DNA from 3 places in the Abyssicoccus albus genome. Region 2 is predicted to be linked to each of the others. Evidence: predicted binding sites of a transcription regulator. Region 2 holds the regulator's gene; each other region holds the start of a gene.
The links. Region 2 encodes CtsR, which represses protease genes until heat stress. Its sites were predicted from a motif close to ATGGTCAATAAAGGTCAAACA; they were not measured.

Region 1: the regulator CtsR is predicted to act here: its motif matches at 4,349-4,369, upstream of clpB (ATP-dependent chaperone ClpB).
Region 3: the regulator CtsR is predicted to act here: its motif matches at 4,321-4,341, upstream of clpP (ATP-dependent Clp endopeptidase proteolytic subunit ClpP).

What each region holds. Positions count from the first base shown of each region.
Region 1 covers NZ_RKRK01000002.1:208,764-215,337, reverse strand. The annotation lists gene fabF (beta-ketoacyl-ACP synthase II) at 1-302, opposite strand, end outside; gene EDD62_RS01090 (beta-ketoacyl-ACP synthase III) at 316-1,257, opposite strand; gene EDD62_RS01085 (YjzD family protein) at 1,454-1,657, shown strand; gene clpB (ATP-dependent chaperone ClpB) at 1,703-4,303, opposite strand; gene EDD62_RS01075 (undecaprenyl-diphosphate phosphatase) at 4,570-5,400, shown strand; gene EDD62_RS01070 (Crp/Fnr family transcriptional regulator) at 5,513-6,211, shown strand; gene EDD62_RS01065 (acyltransferase family protein) at 6,235-6,574, opposite strand, start outside.
Region 2 covers NZ_RKRK01000005.1:92,209-98,782, reverse strand. The annotation lists gene EDD62_RS08240 (TetR/AcrR family transcriptional regulator) at 1-540, shown strand, start outside; gene EDD62_RS08235 (IS6-like element IS257 family transposase) at 684-1,358, shown strand; gene EDD62_RS08230 (NupC/NupG family nucleoside CNT transporter) at 1,427-2,617, opposite strand; gene EDD62_RS08225 (CtsR family transcriptional regulator) at 2,832-3,296, shown strand; gene EDD62_RS08220 (UvrB/UvrC motif-containing protein) at 3,311-3,706, shown strand; gene EDD62_RS08215 (protein arginine kinase) at 3,706-4,710, shown strand; gene EDD62_RS08210 (ATP-dependent Clp protease ATP-binding subunit) at 4,735-6,574, shown strand, end outside.
Region 3 covers NZ_RKRK01000002.1:104,087-110,660, reverse strand. The annotation lists gene gap (type I glyceraldehyde-3-phosphate dehydrogenase) at 1-732, opposite strand, end outside; gene EDD62_RS00575 (sugar-binding transcriptional regulator) at 812-1,777, opposite strand; tRNA gene EDD62_RS00570 (tRNA-Arg) at 2,074-2,145, shown strand; gene EDD62_RS00565 (glutaredoxin family protein) at 2,166-2,405, shown strand; gene EDD62_RS00560 (polysaccharide deacetylase family protein) at 2,532-4,160, opposite strand; gene clpP (ATP-dependent Clp endopeptidase proteolytic subunit ClpP) at 4,393-4,977, shown strand; gene EDD62_RS00550 (TIGR01777 family oxidoreductase) at 5,117-6,025, shown strand; gene whiA (DNA-binding protein WhiA) at 6,088-6,574, opposite strand, start outside.

The DNA.
Region 1 (6,574 bases), on a different contig from region 2:
ACACGTTCACTCAATTCTCCTTCTATTTTCAATCCACTATCTAACACTGCCTCACGAGAAGCGACGATTGCGTATTGAGTGAATCGATCCATTTTTCTTGCTTCTTTTTTAGAAAAATGATCTAACGCATCATAACCTTTTAACTCACCTGCAACTGATACTTCAAAATCTGTCGTATCAATTCGTGTAATCTCTCCGATACCATTTTGACCTTTCATTCCATTTTGCCATAACTCTTTTGCATTATTTGAAATTGGTGACAATGCACCTAATCCAGTAATAACAACTCTTTTTTTGTCCATCCGTGTCATCTCCTTATTTCCCCCAAGTTAATCCTAACGCACCATAAGTCAGTCCGCCACCGAAACCAACAAGTATAATGTTATCTCCATCATTTAGTTTATTGTTTTGACGTTCATAGTCCATCGACAACGGAATACTTGCAGCACTCGTATTACCATAACGATCGACGGTCACACTTAATTTATCAACATCAAGATTCATTCGTTCTCTAGCCGCTTCCATAATTCGAATATTCGCCTGATGAGGAACAAGTAAAGAAATATCTTCCGGTTGCCAATTACATTGTTCCATTACTTCAACAGAAATTTCCGGCATCATTCTTACAGCAAACCTAAACACTTCTCGACCATTCATTTTTAAATAATGTGTGTTTAAATCTTCATATAATAAATCTGCTCCAGAACCATCACTTCCTAGTTTATGGCTCTTGATTCCTTTGCCTTCACTGACCTTCGAAACAACAACGGCACCTGCTCCATCACCAAATAAAACAGCAGTAGAACGATCGGTCATATCTGCAATCTTTGATAATTTATCTACACCAATCACCAATACATTATCATACATATTAGATTGAACATACATTTGAGCCGTAATCACACTATATATAAAACCGGTACATGCTGCTTTTTGATCCAACGAAGGAATGGATGTAGCACCTAATTCATGTGCAATGATATTAGCAGTCGACGGAAATTGTTGATTACTCGTTGATGTTGCTACAATAATCAAATCAATATCATCGATTGTTAGATTCGCATCTTCTATTGCTTTCCTTGCTGCATTCACTCCTAAATCACTCGTTGTCTCATCATCTCTTGCAAATCTTCTTTCTTTAATACCTGTCATTTTGCTAATCCATTCATCATTCGTATCGAGGAACTTTTCAAAATCTGAATTTTTCATAATACGTTCTGGTACATATGTCCCTAATCCTATAATTCCAACACCCATAGGCTTAACCTCACTTTATTTTTTTAATGTAAGTTTTGTTATTTATATATTAAACATAATTTTATTAACTGATATTATTATTAGGTACTAATTTATCATATATCACATTAAATTGAAAACTTTTGATTTCTATATGTACATTATTAATACTTTTATTTATAATGATATCGAATGGGGAAAAATTGGAGGTTTAAACATGAAATATATTATCACATTATTTTGGGGCGTTTTATTATTTCATATGGTCAATTTCATATTAAATAGTTTAGCAGGCGGTGGTCCAATGGATCTTGTACAGGCTACGATTGCAAGTTTAATTTTTGGTGTCATTGTTATCCTCTTTGCATTGGTTTTAGATTTGTTAGCACCTAAAGTTGATGAGGAGTCAACGCATCATTAATAATTATATTAGTAAAGGGTTACTCAGAAGAGTAACCCTTTTTCTTTATTCACCATTCATCTGAAATTGAACTTCACTACCTTGACGTACTACATTAATTGTACAACCTTCTTCTAATCCTTCTCGAATAATGAATCTTGCAAGTGGCGTTTCAATCTGTCTTTGAATGAATCGTTTTAATGGTCTTGCACCGAATTGAACATCATACGCTTCTGTTGCTATCCATTCTTTAACATCATCCGATACATTCAATAATAAATGCTGATCTTTTAATCGTTTATTCAATTCACCGATTAATTTATCGACAATTCTAGTCATCTCAGATTGTTGAAGTGGTTTAAATATCACAATGTCATCCATTCGATTCAAAATTTCTGGTTTAAAATGAGCATGAAGGCTATTTTGTACTTGTTCTCGAGCCTCTTCTGTAATCATACCTTCAGAATTGATTCCATCTAATAAATATTCAGATCCAATATTACTTGTCATAATGATGATTGTGTTTTTGAAATCAACAGTACGTCCTTTTGAATCGGTTAAATGCCCTTCATCTAACATCTGCAACAGGACATTGAATACTTCTGGATGTGCTTTCTCGACTTCATCTAATAATACGACTGAATATGGTTTTCTTCTCACTGCTTCTGTTAATTGTCCACCTTCTTCATGTCCAATATATCCAGGAGGTGCACCAATTAATCGTGCAACTGTATGCTTCTCCATGTACTCACTCATATCGATACGAATCATATGCTTCTCAGAATCAAACATCGATTCAGCAAGTGATTTCGCAAGTTCTGTTTTACCAACTCCTGTTGGTCCTAAGAATAAGAATGATCCAATCGGTCTATTCGGATCTTTAATACCAGCACGTGCTCTCAATACTGCATCACTAACAAGTTCAACCGCTTCACCTTGACCAACAACTCGCTGATGAAGAATAGAAGATAAGTTCAACAATTTCTCTTTTTCTGTTTCGACTAGTTTGTTCACTGGAATGCCTGTCCATTGACTCACTATTGTACCAATCTCATCTTCAGTGACGACTTCACGAATATAACGTGTTGTTTGATCATTTTGCTCTTTATACTCTTCTTCTAACGCTTTCAATTGTTGTTCTAATTCTGGAATCTTACCATGTCTTAATTCTGCAGCTTTCTCAAGTTCATACTGTCTTTCCGCTTCTTCTAATTGTTGCTTATATTGATCTAACTCAGTTCTTTTATTTTGTACAACTTGAATTTTATCTTTTTCGACTTGTATTTTCTGTTGCAAATCTTGTTGTTCACTCTTTGCTTCAGATAATTCATCTTCTAGTTCTTTAAGTCTATTCTGACTTAATTCATCTTCTTCTTTCTTTAGTGCTTGTGCTTCGATTTCAAGTTGCATAACTTTACGATTTAACGCATCCAGTTCAGTAGGATTAGATCCCATTTCAGTATTAATCGTTGCACACGCTTGGTCAACTAAATCTATCGCTTTATCTGGTAAGAATCGATCCGTAATGTAACGATCAGCAAGTTCTGCTGCACTCACCAACGCTCTATCTTGAATTCTTACGCCATGATGGACTTCATACCGTTCTTTCAAACCACGCAAAATACTAATCGTATCTTCGATTGTAGGTTCTGACACGTTTACCTTCTGGAATCGTCGCTCTAAAGCACTATCCTTCTCTATATATTCACGATATTCATTCAAAGTTGTCGCACCAATGCAATGCAGTTCACCACGAGCCAGCATCGGTTTTAACATATTAGAAGCATCCATTGCTCCGTCAGTTTTACCCGCACCGACAAGCATATGAATCTCATCAATGAATAGTATAATTCTTCCTTCACTGTCCTTAATTTCTTTCAATACCGCTTTCAATCGTTCTTCGAATTCACCACGATATTTAGCCCCAGCAACGAGTGCACTTAAATCCAGTTCGAAAATCGTTTTATCTAACAAACTCTCTGGTACATCACGATTGACGATACGTTGTGCTAATCCTTCTACGATTGCCGTCTTACCTACACCTGGTTCTCCGATTAAGACTGGGTTATTTTTTCTTTTACGACTAATAATTCGAATTGTATTTCTAATTTCTTCGTCACGTCCTATAACTGGATCCATTTTCCCTTCTTTTACCTCTTTGACTAAGTCACGTCCATATTTTTCTAACGCTTCATATTGTACTTCTGGATTTTGTGTATTCACGTGATTACCCCCTCTTATTTTTTCAATTGCAAATTCAATTTCTTTTTTTTCTTTTTTCAAATAGTTTTTTGATACTGTGTGATGATCTATTGCACTAAGGAGTATATGTTCTTGTGATATAAAATCATCATCAAATTGATTCATTACCTTCTCAGCACTAATCATTACTTGATTTAAATCTGTACTTAAATATTGTCCATATTGTACAGAATCCCCTGATATTTTTGTATTACATTGATCAAGGTCTTCTTTTAATCGTTTAATATATGTTCCAATGTCTATTTCAGCTTTAAATAAAATCCTTTCCATTAATGAGCCTTCGGCGTTCATTAATGCTAACATTAACATTGTCGCGTTAATTTGTTGTTGTTGCTTTTCAATGGCGAGTTCTCGAGCACTGTTTAATGCTTCTGCGACAGATATTGTTAATTTGTTCATATCCATACGATTCACCTCTTAGTTTATTTAATAATTTATCGGTCAAATTTAACTTTGACTTTCTTTGACCTTAACTATAATATACATTATTTTAATCATTAATTCAATACCTTTTCTTAATAAAATTTCTTTTAAATTTTTGCATTTTCGTCAGTGCGTCACTATAATTATGAGTATTGCATAATGCAATTACTCTGCTGTATCAGTAAATAATTTAATATTTGAAAATTGTATCATCAAATACATAGTTCATAACAAAAGGATGGATGATCATGGAGCAATTATTCGATTGGATAGAGTTTTTGAAATACGTATTTTTAGGATTAGTTCAAGGCGTTACCGAACCAATCCCTATTTCCAGTAGTGGACACCTTGTATTACTACAAGAATTTTTAGGTATTGGGGCAAAGGGATTTACGTTTGAAATTTTAGTCAATACAGCGTCTTTAATTGCTGTCGTCATTATTTATTGGAATGATATCGTACAATTATTCATTCATTTTCTACAATATATTGGTGGCAAACGTTCAAAAGAAGTCATCGAAGACTTCAAATTTGTCATGTATTTAATCATCGCAACGATTCCAGCTGGTATATTAGGCTTGTTATTAGAAGACTTTATAGGAGATTATAAAAGTGCTTTACTTGTAGGTATCATGCTAATTGTTACAGGTATTGCATTGTGGGTCATTCGTAATAATCGTGGGAAAAAATTCGACGGCGACTTAACGTTGAAAGATGCTATTATTGTTGGATTTGCTCAAGCTGTTGCATTAATCCCAGGAATTAGTAGAAGTGGTGCAACAATCGTCGGTGCAATGGGTGTTGGTATGAATCAAAAGACTGCATTAAAGTTCTCTTTCTTATTGTACATTCCTATTAGCTTAGGGACTGCACTACTCGGTATTAAAGACATTATTAACGAACCACCAACTCAAAATATGGTCATTGCTTATATCGGTGCCTTTACTGCATCTCTTGTTGCAAGCTATATTTCATTGAAATGGTTACAAGGTATTATGGCGAAAGGCAATTTATTTATTTTTAGCCTATATTGCTTCATTGTAGGACCACTAGTTATCATATTATCTTTTTTCTTTTAACATAATCCATAAATTAACACTATCACGATGAACCAAATGTTCACACATTTGATTCATCGTTTTTTAATAGTATACTAGTAATTAATATTAACTATTCAAAGGATGAACGGTAATGTTAAAAAACAAACTAGAACACACTCCGTATTCTGTCATTAATTTCATTAGAGAAAATGGCACTCAAGTGTCGTTCAAAAAAAATGAGTACATTTACCAAGCGACAGATCAACGTGAATACATTTATTTAATATTAAATGGTCAAGTCGTTATTTCGAGAAGCTTTGAGAATGGCAAAGAATTTGCGATGAAACTTCTGAGTACATTTGGTCTATTCGGATCTACAGAAATTTATCCTTTGCAACCAACGTATCAAAACGATGCACAAGCAAGATCTGACGTTGTACTTGTCAAAATGGATACTGAAGTATTTGAACGTAGCGTCTTAGAAGATCAAGTGTTAACATACGAATGGATCCAGTGGTTACAAATCGATAATACACGAAAAGAATCACGAATTCGCGACCTGTTTCAATGTGGTAAAAAAGGCAGTCTCTATTCAACACTCATTCGATTGTCTAACTCATACGGACTAACTATTGATGGAGGTATATTATTAGATATTTCATTAACAAATCAAGAACTCGCTAACTTTACAGGTTCATCACGAGAAGTCATGAATAGGATGTTAAACGAACTCGTTAAATTAAATATTATTTCAATTGACCGCAAAAAAATCACGCTTCACAATATTGACTATTTACGCCAAGAAATTTCATGCGAAGAATGTATTAGTTCAATTTGTCGTATAGAATAGTAAATAAGAAAGGATTCCAATGTTTATTGGAATCCTTTCTTGCTTACTTGCCCTTCTAACACAATTTGAATTGATTTGCTGATCAAATTACTATATGCTTTTTTTCCTTTACGATTTAATTGACCCGATTCTTCATCAAAATAATCATCATTCGTATTCACTTCATAATTCCAATCAATGAGATACGTATTGTCGTACTCATTCGTCAATGCATAATAACTTTCATTGATCTCTCTAGAATACTCTTTATTACCTCTTAAATTAATCAAAAATATATGTTGATGAGGATGATTTATAATGAAGTCCTCAACTGATTCTAAATCTGGTTTTAACGTTCCACCTAATTGAATCACCATGACTTCA
Region 2 (6,574 bases):
AAACATATTCATGAAACAGTGTTTATACTTTTACATGATTATCATTTTGATGAAATCACGGTTCAAAACATATGTGATATTGCAGAAATCAACCGCAGTACGTTCTATAGATACTTCCAAGATAAATATGAATTACTCTACACTTTACCTGACTTTATTGCACAACAAATTATAGCTAAAGGTGACACATTAGCAGACATTACAACCTCTGAATCATTTGAAGACTTTATTTATTACATTTGTAATAATAAAAAGATTTTTAAGCATCTATTAGTTTCGTCTCGACAGGCAGATGTATTTAGAAGTTTAACGAATGTGGGTCGCGAAATGATTTTAAATAATTCAACTCGTAAGCGTGGCCCCTTAGCGCAAAAGATTAGAGAAAGTAAACATCCTGAAATTGTAGCTGATTTTTACAGTAGTGGCGTAATAGAAGTACTACGACGTTGGGTAGAAAATGACTATAACTATACAGTTGAAGAAGTGTTTGTAACATTAAATAATGTGCTTGAAACGTCATTATATTATTATGATAAATAAAAGCAATCTCACATAAATTAAGAGTGAGATTGCTTTTTTGTCATTTGCGTTTTTTAACGTCTACTGTCTTGTAAACCATAAAAATACGGTTCTGTTGCAAAGTTGAGTTTATAGTATAATTTTAACAAAAAGGAGTATGCTATATGAACTATTTCAGATATAAACAATTTAACAAGGACGTCATCACTGTAGCCGTTGGCTACTATCTAAGATACGCGCTGAGTTATCGTGATATATCTGAAATACTAAGAGAACGTGGTGTCAACGTTCATCATTCAACGGTCTACCGTTGGGTTCAAGAATATGCTCCGATTTTGTATCAAATTTGGAAGAAAAAACATAAAAAAGCCTATTACAAATGGCGTATTGATGAGACGTACATCAAAATAAAAGGGAAATGGAGCTATTTATATCGTGCTATTGATGCAGAGGGGCATACATTAGATATTTGGTTGCGTAAGCAACGTGATAATCATGCAGCATATGCGTTTATCAAACGTCTCATTAAACAATTTGGTAAACCTCAAAAAGTGATTACAGATCAGGCACCTTCAACGAAGGTAGCCATGGCTAAAGTTATTAAAACGTTTAAACTAAATCCCGACTGTCATTGTACATCGAAATATCTGAATAATCTCATTGAGCAAGATCACCGTCATATTAAAGTAAGAAAGACAAGATATCAAAGTATCAATACGGCCAAAAATACTTTAAAAGGTATTGAATGTATTTACGCTCTATATAAAAAGAACCGCAGGTCTCTTCAGATCTACGGATTTTCGCCATGCCACGAAATTAGCATCATGCTAGCAAGTTAAACGAACACTGGCATGATAAAATGGTGATCAGCTATAATTTTTCTAACTTTGCAACAGAACCTAATATATTAAATAAAGAATCCAACAATCGCTGCTGATAATAAGCTAACAAGTGATGCACCGTATACTAGTTTTAAACCGAAACGAGCAACTGAGTTTCCTTTCTCTGCGTTTAATCCTTTAACACTACCAGCGATAATTCCGATTGAGCTAAAGTTTGCAAAAGATACTAAAAATACTGAAACAATCCCTTTCGTACGTTCAGATAATTCACCGCTAACTTCACCTAAATTAATCATTGCAACGAATTCATTTGTAACAAGTTTTGTCGCCATCAATGACCCAGCACGTACTGCTTCATCCCAAGGGACACCGATGATAAATGCTAATGGTGCAAAGATATAACCTAATACATCTTGGAATGTAATGCTTACGCCTGGAATTAATAAGAATAAGTTGTTTACAATGGCGATCAATGCGATGTAACCGATTAACATTGCTGCAACGGTAATGGCAACTTTGAAACCATCGAGAATATATTCACCGACAACTTCAAAGAATGATTGACCTTTTGTCTCGTTGAAATCAATGTCATCGCCATCTTCGTCTTCATCGACTTCATAAGGATTGACGATACCGGCAATAATGAATCCACCGAATAAGTTTAGAACGATTGCTGTTACGACGTATTTAGGGTCTAACATCGTCATGTAAGCACCAACAATTGACATTGATACAGAACTCATTGCTTGAGCACTCAAAGTGTATAAACGTTGGTCAGAAATGTGTGGAAGTTTATTCTTCAATGAAATAAACACTTCTGATTGTCCTAAAATGACACTCGCTGCTCCATTGTAAGATTCTAAGTTACCCATTCCAGTAATCTTAGAAAGAATTATACCGAGTAATTTGATAATTAACGGTAATATCCTTAAATATTGTAAAATACCGATTAATAATGAAACAACGACGATTGGCATTAATACATTCAAGAAGAATACATTTGCACCTTCATTGGCGATTCCTCCGAATACGAAGTTAACACCTTCTGCTGCAAAACCTAACAGCTTTTCAAAAAATCCTGCAATTTTTTTGATGATAAATTCCCCAACACTAGTGTTTAATAGAATAAATGTTAATACAAACTGAATCAAAATCATAAGACCTATGTTAAGGAATTTGAACTTTTTCTTGTTCGAACTTACAAGCCATGCAAGGAGTAAAGTGACAATAATACCGAGTATACCTATAAATTGCAAGCGTTTTCACCTCTTATAAATTTTTTTTTTTGACATTTATGTCAAACAACTTCTCATATTTTATCAGAAAAATAATAAATAATATACAAAATATTTATGTTGTAACATAAATGAAATATAGGGAAATTGAAATTTAAACAAAAACTTTGACCATTTTTGATTTATTGTTTATAATCAACGTATAGTCAAATAAGGTCAAAAGAAGGTGATACGAATGCATAATATGTCAGATATTATTGAGGAGTATATTAAAGAGCTGTTTAGGCAAGCAGATCAAGATGAAGTTGAAATTAAACGTGCGCAAATTGCAGAGAAATTTGATTGTGTCCCTTCTCAATTAAATTATGTCATTAAAACGAGATTTACAAATGAACATGGTTACACGATAGAAAGTAAACGTGGTGGCGGTGGTTATATTCGAATTACACGTGTTGAAACGAGCGATCAAGATGCTTTTTTAGCACGTATTCGAAGTTTAATAGGTGATGGAATATCGTTCAATCATTCCGTTCGTATTCTTGATGGTCTTGAAGAAAACGAACTAATTACGAATCGAGAGAAACGATTAATGGCAAGTGCAATTCAACGTGAAGTGATACCAGTTGATATGGAATTACGTGACATGATTAGAGCAAATATGATGCATCAATTTATAGATATTATTCAATTTTATGATTAAGGAGCGTGAGTGAATTGGCTCAATTTTATTCAAATGACCAATCCATTCAACAGTTGTTGAATGCACTATTCAATCATTCACCATCACACATTCAGTCACAATTTAATCTGTCTAAAACTTGTTCGAGATGTGGATTAAGTTTGCAGCAAATTGTTCACAATGGGAAATTTGGATGTAGTGAATGTTTTAAGACATTTAATCAAGAGATTATTCATATCGCACAACGCGTCCAGCATGGTGCAGATGAACATATTGGTTATGTTAGTGACAACGCAAGTGAAAAAATACAATTAAAACAACGAATATCAGATCTTCAGCAAAAGATGGAAGATGCTGCAAAAGAGCAAGCATTTGAATTAGCAGCAGATTATCGTGACCAGTTAAAAGAGTTGAAAGAGCGTGAATCATAATGATATATAACGATGTGAGTCAATGGGTCAAAAATGAAGGTGAAGAGCCAATTGTTTTAAGTAGTCGTGTACGATTAGCAAGAAACTTAGACCACGTGCTTTTTCCAACCGTAGCATCTGCCAATGATTTTAAAGTTGTCCAAGATTATGTTCATCCGATATTATCTTCACAATATGATGAATTATCAATGAAAGATGTGACAGCAGTTGAAAGATTAATGCTTGTTGAGAAACATCTAATTTCACCAACGTTAACAAAGAACTCTGAAGGATCTGTATATATATCGAAAGAAGAAGATGTAAGTATTATGGTCAATGAAGAAGATCATATTCGGATTCAAACATTATCTAACACGTTGGATATTGAAGCGTTATATAATCAAGCATTAGCGATTGATCAGGAGATAGACCAAGAAGTGAATTATGCTTTCGATGAAAAACTAGGCTACTTGACAAGTTGTCCGACAAATCTAGGTACTGGCTTAAGAGCATCGGTTATGTTACATTTGCCTGCATTAGCAATGTTAGATAAAATGCCACAACTGAATTACTCTATTCAGCGGTTCGGATTTTTAGTGCGAGGTATTTTTGGTGAAGGTTCTCGTGATTTAGGTCATGTATACCAAATTTCAAATCAAGTGACACTTGGTAAGACTGAGCAAGATATTATTGATGATTTAATATATATTGTTCATAACGTGATTAATCAAGAGAAAGAGGCTAGACAAGCTCTATATAACCATTACGAAGTTCAATTAGAAGATCAATTTTTACGATCATATGGGATTTTGAAATATAGTAAATTGATTGATTTGAAAGAGGCAAGTCAAAGGTTGAGTGAAGTTAAACTTGCCTATGATTTGGGTATGATAGAAACTAAGCCATTTAACTTTCATGAAATGATGGTTAAAATTCAACCTGCTTTTATACGATATAAAACAAATGAAAATGAAAATCTTTATAGAGCTCAATTAATTCAACAACATTTGACCATGAAGCAATAACTGAACACAATAAGGAGGAATTTTATGTTATTTGGACGATTAACAGAACGAGCAAAGCGTGTTTTAGCGAATGCACAAGAAGAAGCAATTAAATTAAATCACGCACATATAGGAACAGAACATTTATTACTTGGATTAATACAAGAAGAAGAAGGAATTGCCGCAAAAGTTTTAGAATCTTTTGGCTTATCGACTGATAAAATACGTGAACAAATTGAAGGTATGTTAGCAAGTGGTGTTGGTGAGAAAGCTACGATTCATTATACACCTCGTGCTAAAAAAGTCATCGAATTATCAATGGATGAAGCACGTAAAATGAACCATACGTTTGTCGGGACGGAGCACCTATTGCTTGGACTCATTCGCGAGAATGAAGGCGTTGCAGCACGTGTCCTACAAAACTTAGATGTGAATATTACTAAAACACGGGCACAAGTAGTTAAAATGCTTGGAAATCCTGAACTTGCAAAGAAAAATGAACCACAAAAGCAACATAAGGAAGGCACACCAACGCTAGATTCATTGGCACGTGATTTAACGAAAGTGGCTAAAGAAGGGCGTTTAGATCCGGTTATCGGTCGCGAACATGAAATTACACGTGTCGTTGAAGTGTTAAGTCGACGCACAAAAAATAATCCAGTACTGATTGGTGAACCAGGTGTTGGTAAGACTGCAATTGCTGAAGGCTTAGCACTATCAATAGTGAATAATGAAATTCCAGAAACGTTAAAAGATAAAAGAGTGATGTCTTTAGATATGGGTACAGTTGTTGCAGGTACGAAGTACCGTGGAGAATTTGAAGAACGACTCAAGAAGGTCATGGAAGAGATTCATCAAGCAGGGAATGTAATCTTATTCATTGATGAACTTCATACGTTGATTGGAGCAGGTGGAGCTGAAGGTGCAATTGATGCATCCAATATTTTAAAACCAGCACTTGCTCGAGGTGAATTGCAATGTATCGGTGCGACAACGTTGGATGAATATCGTAAATATATCGAGAAAGATGCGGCGTTAGAGAGAAGATTTCAACCCGTTAAAGTTGATGAGCCTTCTACAGAAGATGCAGTGGAAGTTTTGAAAGGTTTACGCGATAAATATGAAGCACATCACCGTATTACGATTACAGATGAAGCAATTGAAGCCGCTGTTGAACTGAGTGATCGTTATATTAGTGACCGATATTTACCAGATAAAGCGATTGACTTAATCGATGAAGCAAGTTCTAAAGTGAGATTGAAGAGTCATACGATTCCTTCAGATGTGAAGGACTTAGAAGAACAAGTAGAGAAAGTGAGACGCGAAAAAGAATCTGCAGTTCATGAGCAACAATTTGAACACGCTGCGAAACTACGCGATGATCAATCTAAACTTGAAACACAACTTAAAGAAACCAAAGACAAATGGGCTCAAACACAAGGTGATTCTCATTCTCAAGTGACTAGAGATTCAATTACCCAAGTTGTTTCAATTTGGACAGGTATTCCATTAAATAAATTAGAAGAAACTGAATCAGAACGCTTATTGAATATGGAAGATGTGTTACATGAACGTGTCATTGGTCAAAGTGAAGCGGTGAAATCAATATCGAAAGCTGTTAGACGTGCTAGAGCAGGTTTGAAAGATCCGAACCGACCGATTGGAAGCTTTATCTTCTTAGGACCTACCGGCGTCGGTAAAACAGAGCTTGCTAAAGCGTTAGCAGAAGTAATGTTTGGTAATGAAGATTCGATGATACGTGTTGATATGAGTGAGTACATGGAGAAGCATTCTGTATCAAGAATGGTTGGTTCACCTCCGGGATATGTTGGATTTGATGAAGGTGGACAATTGACTGAGAAAGTCCGTGAAAATCCTTATTCGG
Region 3 (6,574 bases), on a different contig from region 2:
TAATGAACCAGTTCCAACAGGTACACGTTGCGCTCCACCATCTAATTTTCCATTTAATTCAGGAATGACTAACCCGATCGCTTTTGCTGCACCTGTTGAATTCGGAACAATATTTAACCCTGCAGCACGAGCACGACGTAAGTCTCCTCCTGAGTGAGGTGCGTCTAACGTGTTTTGGTCACCAGTGTATGCGTGAATTGTAGTCATTAAACCAGATTGAATACCGAATTCATCTTGTAATACTTTAGCCATTGGTGCTAAACAGTTTGTTGTACATGAAGCACCTGAAATTACATTTTCACTTCCATCTAATTCTTCATGGTTTACATTGTATACGATAGTTTTCATGTCACCTTTACCTGGTGCTGATAAAACAACTTTCTTCGCCCCTGCTTCGATATGAGCACTTGCTGCTTCAACTGATTTGAAAATACCAGTACATTCTAAAACGATATCTACACCAAGGTCACCCCATGGTAAATTTTTAGGATCCTTTTCTTCGTATGACTTAATTTTGTAACCATCTACAACAAATGAATCTCCTTCAACTTTTACTTCGCCGTCATAACGTCCTTGAGTAGAATCATATTTAAATAAATGCGCTAAAGATTCATCATCTGTTAAGTCATTGACTGCTACCACTTCGATTTCATCGTTATAGTTCTTCAAGATTTGTCTTAAGGCTAAACGTCCAATTCTTCCAAAACCGTTAATTGCTACTTTTACTGTCATATTATATTCCTCCTAGGAATTAATTTTTATATTTTTATTATTATTAAATCTCATAAACTAATGTACTTCATGGTTTACCTTATTCATCAGACACTAAAAATTTAGCGACTGCTTCATCAGTTATTAATGTTGTGTTTTTAGGTGCAATATTCAAATACGCTTTAATTGCTTCCTTCTTACTTGTACCTCCGGCTACTGCATAAATAGATTGCTTATCGTTTAAATCTTCAAACTTAAGGCCTATCGTTCTAATTCTATGCACCACTTCACCATCCATATTGAAATAGTATCCGAACGCTTCACCAACTGCTTGATGATCATCTAACAATTGATAAATATCATCATCACTTTGTCTTCGACTCGCCATCACTTTCGCTTGGCCAACTCCATGAATGACAATGTTTGCATTTTGAATTTTATTCAATACGTTTTGTACGCGTCGTTCAGATGTTAAAGCATTATACCCTTCTTCACTGACTTCATCTGGTACATATAGCACTTCATGTTGGCTATTTGTCTTCTCAGCCATTTTAGCAACGATTGAGTTCGCTTGCATCGACATATCTTCACCTAATCCACCACGTGCTGGAACGAATGTGACATTAAGTGGTGTCGGTTCTAAATATTTCGCAATGCTTGCCATTGTTGTACCACCAGTCACTGTAATTATGTCACCATCGGACATTTCACCGAGAAGTCGTTGACCCATCAATCGACTCATCTCTTCATCGATTGCATAATCTTGATCGACATCACCTTGAACAACATAACAACCACTAATATCATATTGCGACTTAATTTGATCACTATAAGCAGTCATATTCACTATCATATCAATATTATGTTGAAAAAATATCAAAGTTTCTCGTCCGATATCCGTTAACATAATGCCTTTCGCAGTGAACTGAACGAGACGTTGATCTCGTAATCCTTCAATATCTTTTCGAAGAATTCGCTCGGTTGTGCCAAATTTTTGAGCTAAAACTCTCCGACCAATTGGTTGCTCAGAAGCAATCATTTTCAAAATGTCATATCGATATTTCATTAATTCTACAATTTCAGGAACTAATCGCCTTTGATAATTTAATAATTCTATAAACGCGACCTCCCATCACTTGTATTAGTTACATTTTATGTCCCGCAAGGGACTTAATTTGTAACTTATGTATTAAATATAACATATTCTACAGACAATGCAATCAAAAAACCTCGATATAATAAAAATAATTTCATTTTCTGTAAATTTCATTTAAAATCAGTCAACTGTTACTGATATATTGTCAAATTCCATCTATACAACGACATGCTATTTTTGATAAGATGAATATTAAATAGAATTAAGCCCACGTAGTGTAATGGATAACACACAAGATTCCGGTTCTTGCAATGAAGGTTCGATTCCTTTCGTGGGTATAAATAAAGTAGGTAATCAGATGAAGTTGACTTGTTATACGAAATCAAACTGTGGATTATGTGAAGAAGCGAAATTACAATTAAATATTGTCGAGGATTATTTTAATAATCTTTCTGTGCAATATGTTGATATTACTAGTAACCCAGCATTAGAAGACAAATATATGTTAGAAGTTCCAGTAGTCACATACAATGATCAAGAAATACAATACGGGAACATCGATTGTGCTACGGTGATTGATTATATTGAATCTTTATAAAAAGTGTTAACAGACAAAAACATGCGTGCAAATTCATTTTGCGCGCATGTTTTTTATTGTTTAACCTTCTATTTTGTTATACATGCGTGCAGATTTGTTTTGTACGCATGTACGGATTACTTTCGATTACTTCACTTCATCAACAGTCACAAACTCATACCCTTCGTTTGATAGAAAGGTCAATACATCAACTAAACTCTCGACTGTTGTTTGATGAATATCGTGCATGAGCACAATTCCACCATCCTGATGATTTGCTTTCACTACTTCAAGAATCGCTTGAGGATCATGACTTTTCCAATCTTCAGTATCAATCGTCCAGAGTACAGGTTTCATATCAGTCACTTGATTTACACTAGCATTTGTAGAGCCGTATGGCGGCCTAAATGTTGATGGTTTTTCTCCTATAGCTTGGTGAATGAGATCGTTCGTTTCATCAAACTCTTGTTTTATCTGGCTTTGACCTAACGTCGTTAAGTCAGGATGATTCATCGTATGATTTCCTATTTGATGACCTCTTTCATGAACTTGTCTTACAATATTTTGATTGTACTTGACTTTAGAACCAATCATATAAAACGTTGCTTTCGCATTGAATTTATCTAATATCTCTAACACATGTGGTGTCGTGCTGCCATTTGGTCCATCATCGAATGTAAGGGCAATTTTTTTTGTTTTTTGCACACCTTTATCTTCGACTTGGCTTGTTGGTTTTTCACTATTTTTAGTACCATTTTCTTGTTGTGTTTCCTCTGATGAAGGGGCTTCAGTATAAGGATGATCTTCTTCGGTTTTCGGAACATCAATATGTTCAGGCGTGTTTACTTTAATCTGAGCAAGTTGTTTATCAGTGAGCTGTGTTAAATCTTGGTCAATTAAAATGACCTTTCCTTCATCAGTTAAGGAATCTTTTATCTTTTCCGTTGAAACTTCTAGAGAAAATGCACCAAGCGCTCCGGCTGCAACGTCATATTCATTGAAATTGAAGACGATTTTTTCGCCTTTCGGGTACGCTTTTAATTGGTTGTTTTGAATATAGTCTTTCAATGTAGGGTAATCTACATAGAAGTCTTTATCTTTATCTTTCTTTATTTCCGCTGATATTACTTTGTATAGAATATCATGCGCTTTTGGCTCATTAATGATAAAGTCATTAAAAGTGAATACATTATAATTCTTATTATCAATTATCCAAGTCTTATATTGAACATAGCCATTAGCCCCACTAACATTCATTGTATTTTCGAAGACTAATGTATACAAATTTTCACTCAGTTTATCAAGTTTGAAGTTGATGTTATGTGTTGATATTTGATTTGCTTTTTCCATTCGCGTTGACTCTTGTTCAAATAACATCTTTTGTTCCTTAATAAATTGTAATATGACTTTATTAATATCATCATCATGAAACAGTGGATATTGATATGACGCGTGAATATTATGTTCATCAATCACATCCATTTGAACTTCAACTTCATCATATAATGTATTCTTTTCTCCGTCTTCATTTCGTATTGCATTATCTTTACTTTCATCTTTATTTTGGTGGTCATCGTTTTTTTCTTCAGTCTTATCTGCTTCATCCTTTTGGCTTTCGTCTGTCTCATTTTCATTCATTTTTTGACTCACTTGCTTCGATGCACTATTATCGTCACCTTGTCCATTAATCCATTGATAAGTAAGAACCCCAGTTACAATCAATACTAATAGCATCATTACAGACAAAATAACTTTTAAAATTTTTGATACATTCACTACAATATCCCCTTTGTGTATATGTATACTAATGATTTATATCTCTATAAAATGTAAACATTACAATATAATGTTCGTATAGTTATATGTAAATGTCAATAGCTATATGTCAATTACGTTACAAAAATATTACATCGCGTAACATTTATATAAAGCTTTTCCTTTGACCTTTATTGACTTTAATTGTATAGTACATATAGAATAAATTAATACAGTTTTGGAGGAGATTTATATGAACTTAATACCTACAGTTATTGAACAGACGAATCGTGGAGAACGTGCATACGACATTTATTCACGCTTATTAAAAGATAGAATTATTATGCTTGGTAGTGCGATTGATGATAACGTTGCAAACTCAGTCGTTTCTCAATTGTTATTCTTACAAGCACAAGATAGCGAGAAGGACATTTACTTATACATTAATTCACCAGGTGGTAGTGTTACAGCTGGTATGGCGATATATGATACAATTCAACATATCAAACCTGATGTTCAAACAATTTGTGTTGGGTTAGCAGCGAGTATGGGGTCATTTTTACTTGCAGCTGGAACTAAAGGTAAGCGTTATGCATTGCCTAATGCTGAAGTTATGATTCACCAACCGTTAGGTGGTGCGCAAGGTCAAGCGAGTGATATCGATATTGCTGCGCGTCATATTTTAAAAACACGTGAGAAGTTAAATAATATTCTGGCGGAACGTACTGGGCAAGATCTTAGTGTCATAGAGAAAGATACAGATCGTGATAACTTCATGACTGCTGAACAAGCGAATGAATATGGTTTAATTGATGATGTTATGGTGCCAGAAAAATAATATAATTGGTATATTTTTGAACACATGAGCTAACTCATGTGTTTTTTTATTGAATTGTCTTCTTCAACTACTATAAAATGAAATATACAAGATTTTATAAATAATAGTAACAAATGAACAATTTAATGGAGGTGCTTGAGTGAATATTATTATCGCAGGTGGAACAGGTCTTGTTGGGAGTGAACTCGTTCGGACATTATCAAGACTTGATGACACGAAAATATACATCCTTACACGGAGTGAATCAAATGAAGTAAATCCGTATTTACAATATGTGAATTGGGATGATATGAAAGAATTATTGCCGATTAACCCTCATATTATTATTAATTTAGCCGGTGCAACGTTAAACAAAAAATGGACGGATGAATATAAACAAGAAATATTAAATTCTCGTTTGCATACAATTGATTCATTATATCAATACGTCGATTCGTTATCTGTAAAACCTCACACGTACATCAATGCGTCAGCAGTTGGATACTATCCTACCAGTCAACATGTAAAATATGATGAAGGGGATGTCTTTCAAAGTCATGACTTCTTAAGTGGTGTTGTCTCACGTATTGAATATGAATCTGATAAGTTTTCACAGTTTGATACACGTGTTGTAAAGACACGATTTGGTATAATATTAGACCGCGAACAAGGCGCATTAAGCGAAATGATCAAGCCATATAAATTTGGTGTTGGTGGAAAAATTGGTTCAGGTAAGCAATGGATGAGTTGGATTCATATTGATGATGCAATTAATGCATTATTGTTCCTCATATTTAATAAAGATGTATGTGGTCCAGTTAATGTCGTTGCTCCACATGCAGAAAGACAAGAAAATTTCAGTAAAACATTAGCAAGTGTTATGGATAAGCCGAATATGGCAATTGTCCCCAAACCAATCATTAAGGCGATATTAGGAGAACGATCTCAATTAATACTTGAAGGGCAAAGTGTTCAACCTTCCGTCTTATTAGATAAAGGATTTAAATATAAATACCCAATGTTAGAACAAGCTTTAAATCATCTCATTCATATTAAAGATTACTCTTAATATCAAAAGAGCCAGTTATTCAATGAAGAATGACTGGCTCTTTCAATATATTCATAAAATTTTTAAATAGGTTCATCATTTTTCAATTTTTCCGCCAGTTCATCTAATTTCCTCAGTCGGTGATTGACACCAGATTTAGAGATTGGTCCAGTAGACACCATTTCACCTAATTCTTTCAAACTAACGTCTTGATGCAAAACTCTAAGTCGTGCAATTTCTTGTAAACGCTCTGGCAATTCATCGATGCCGATCATTTGATCGATAAATTTAATATTTTCTACTTGTCTCATTGCAGCACCAATCGTCTTATTCAAGTTGGCGGTTTCACAATTGACTAATCGGTTCACTGAATTGCGCATATCTCTTACAATGCGAACATCTTCAAATTTTAATAACCCTTGATAGCCACCAATGATACTCAAAAAGTCAGCAATTTTTTCGGCTTCTTTTAAATAGACGATATTGCCTTTCTTGCGTTCGAACCGCTTCGCATTGAGATCGAATTCATTCATTAATTGCACTAATTGCTCAGCATGTGTTACATACAAT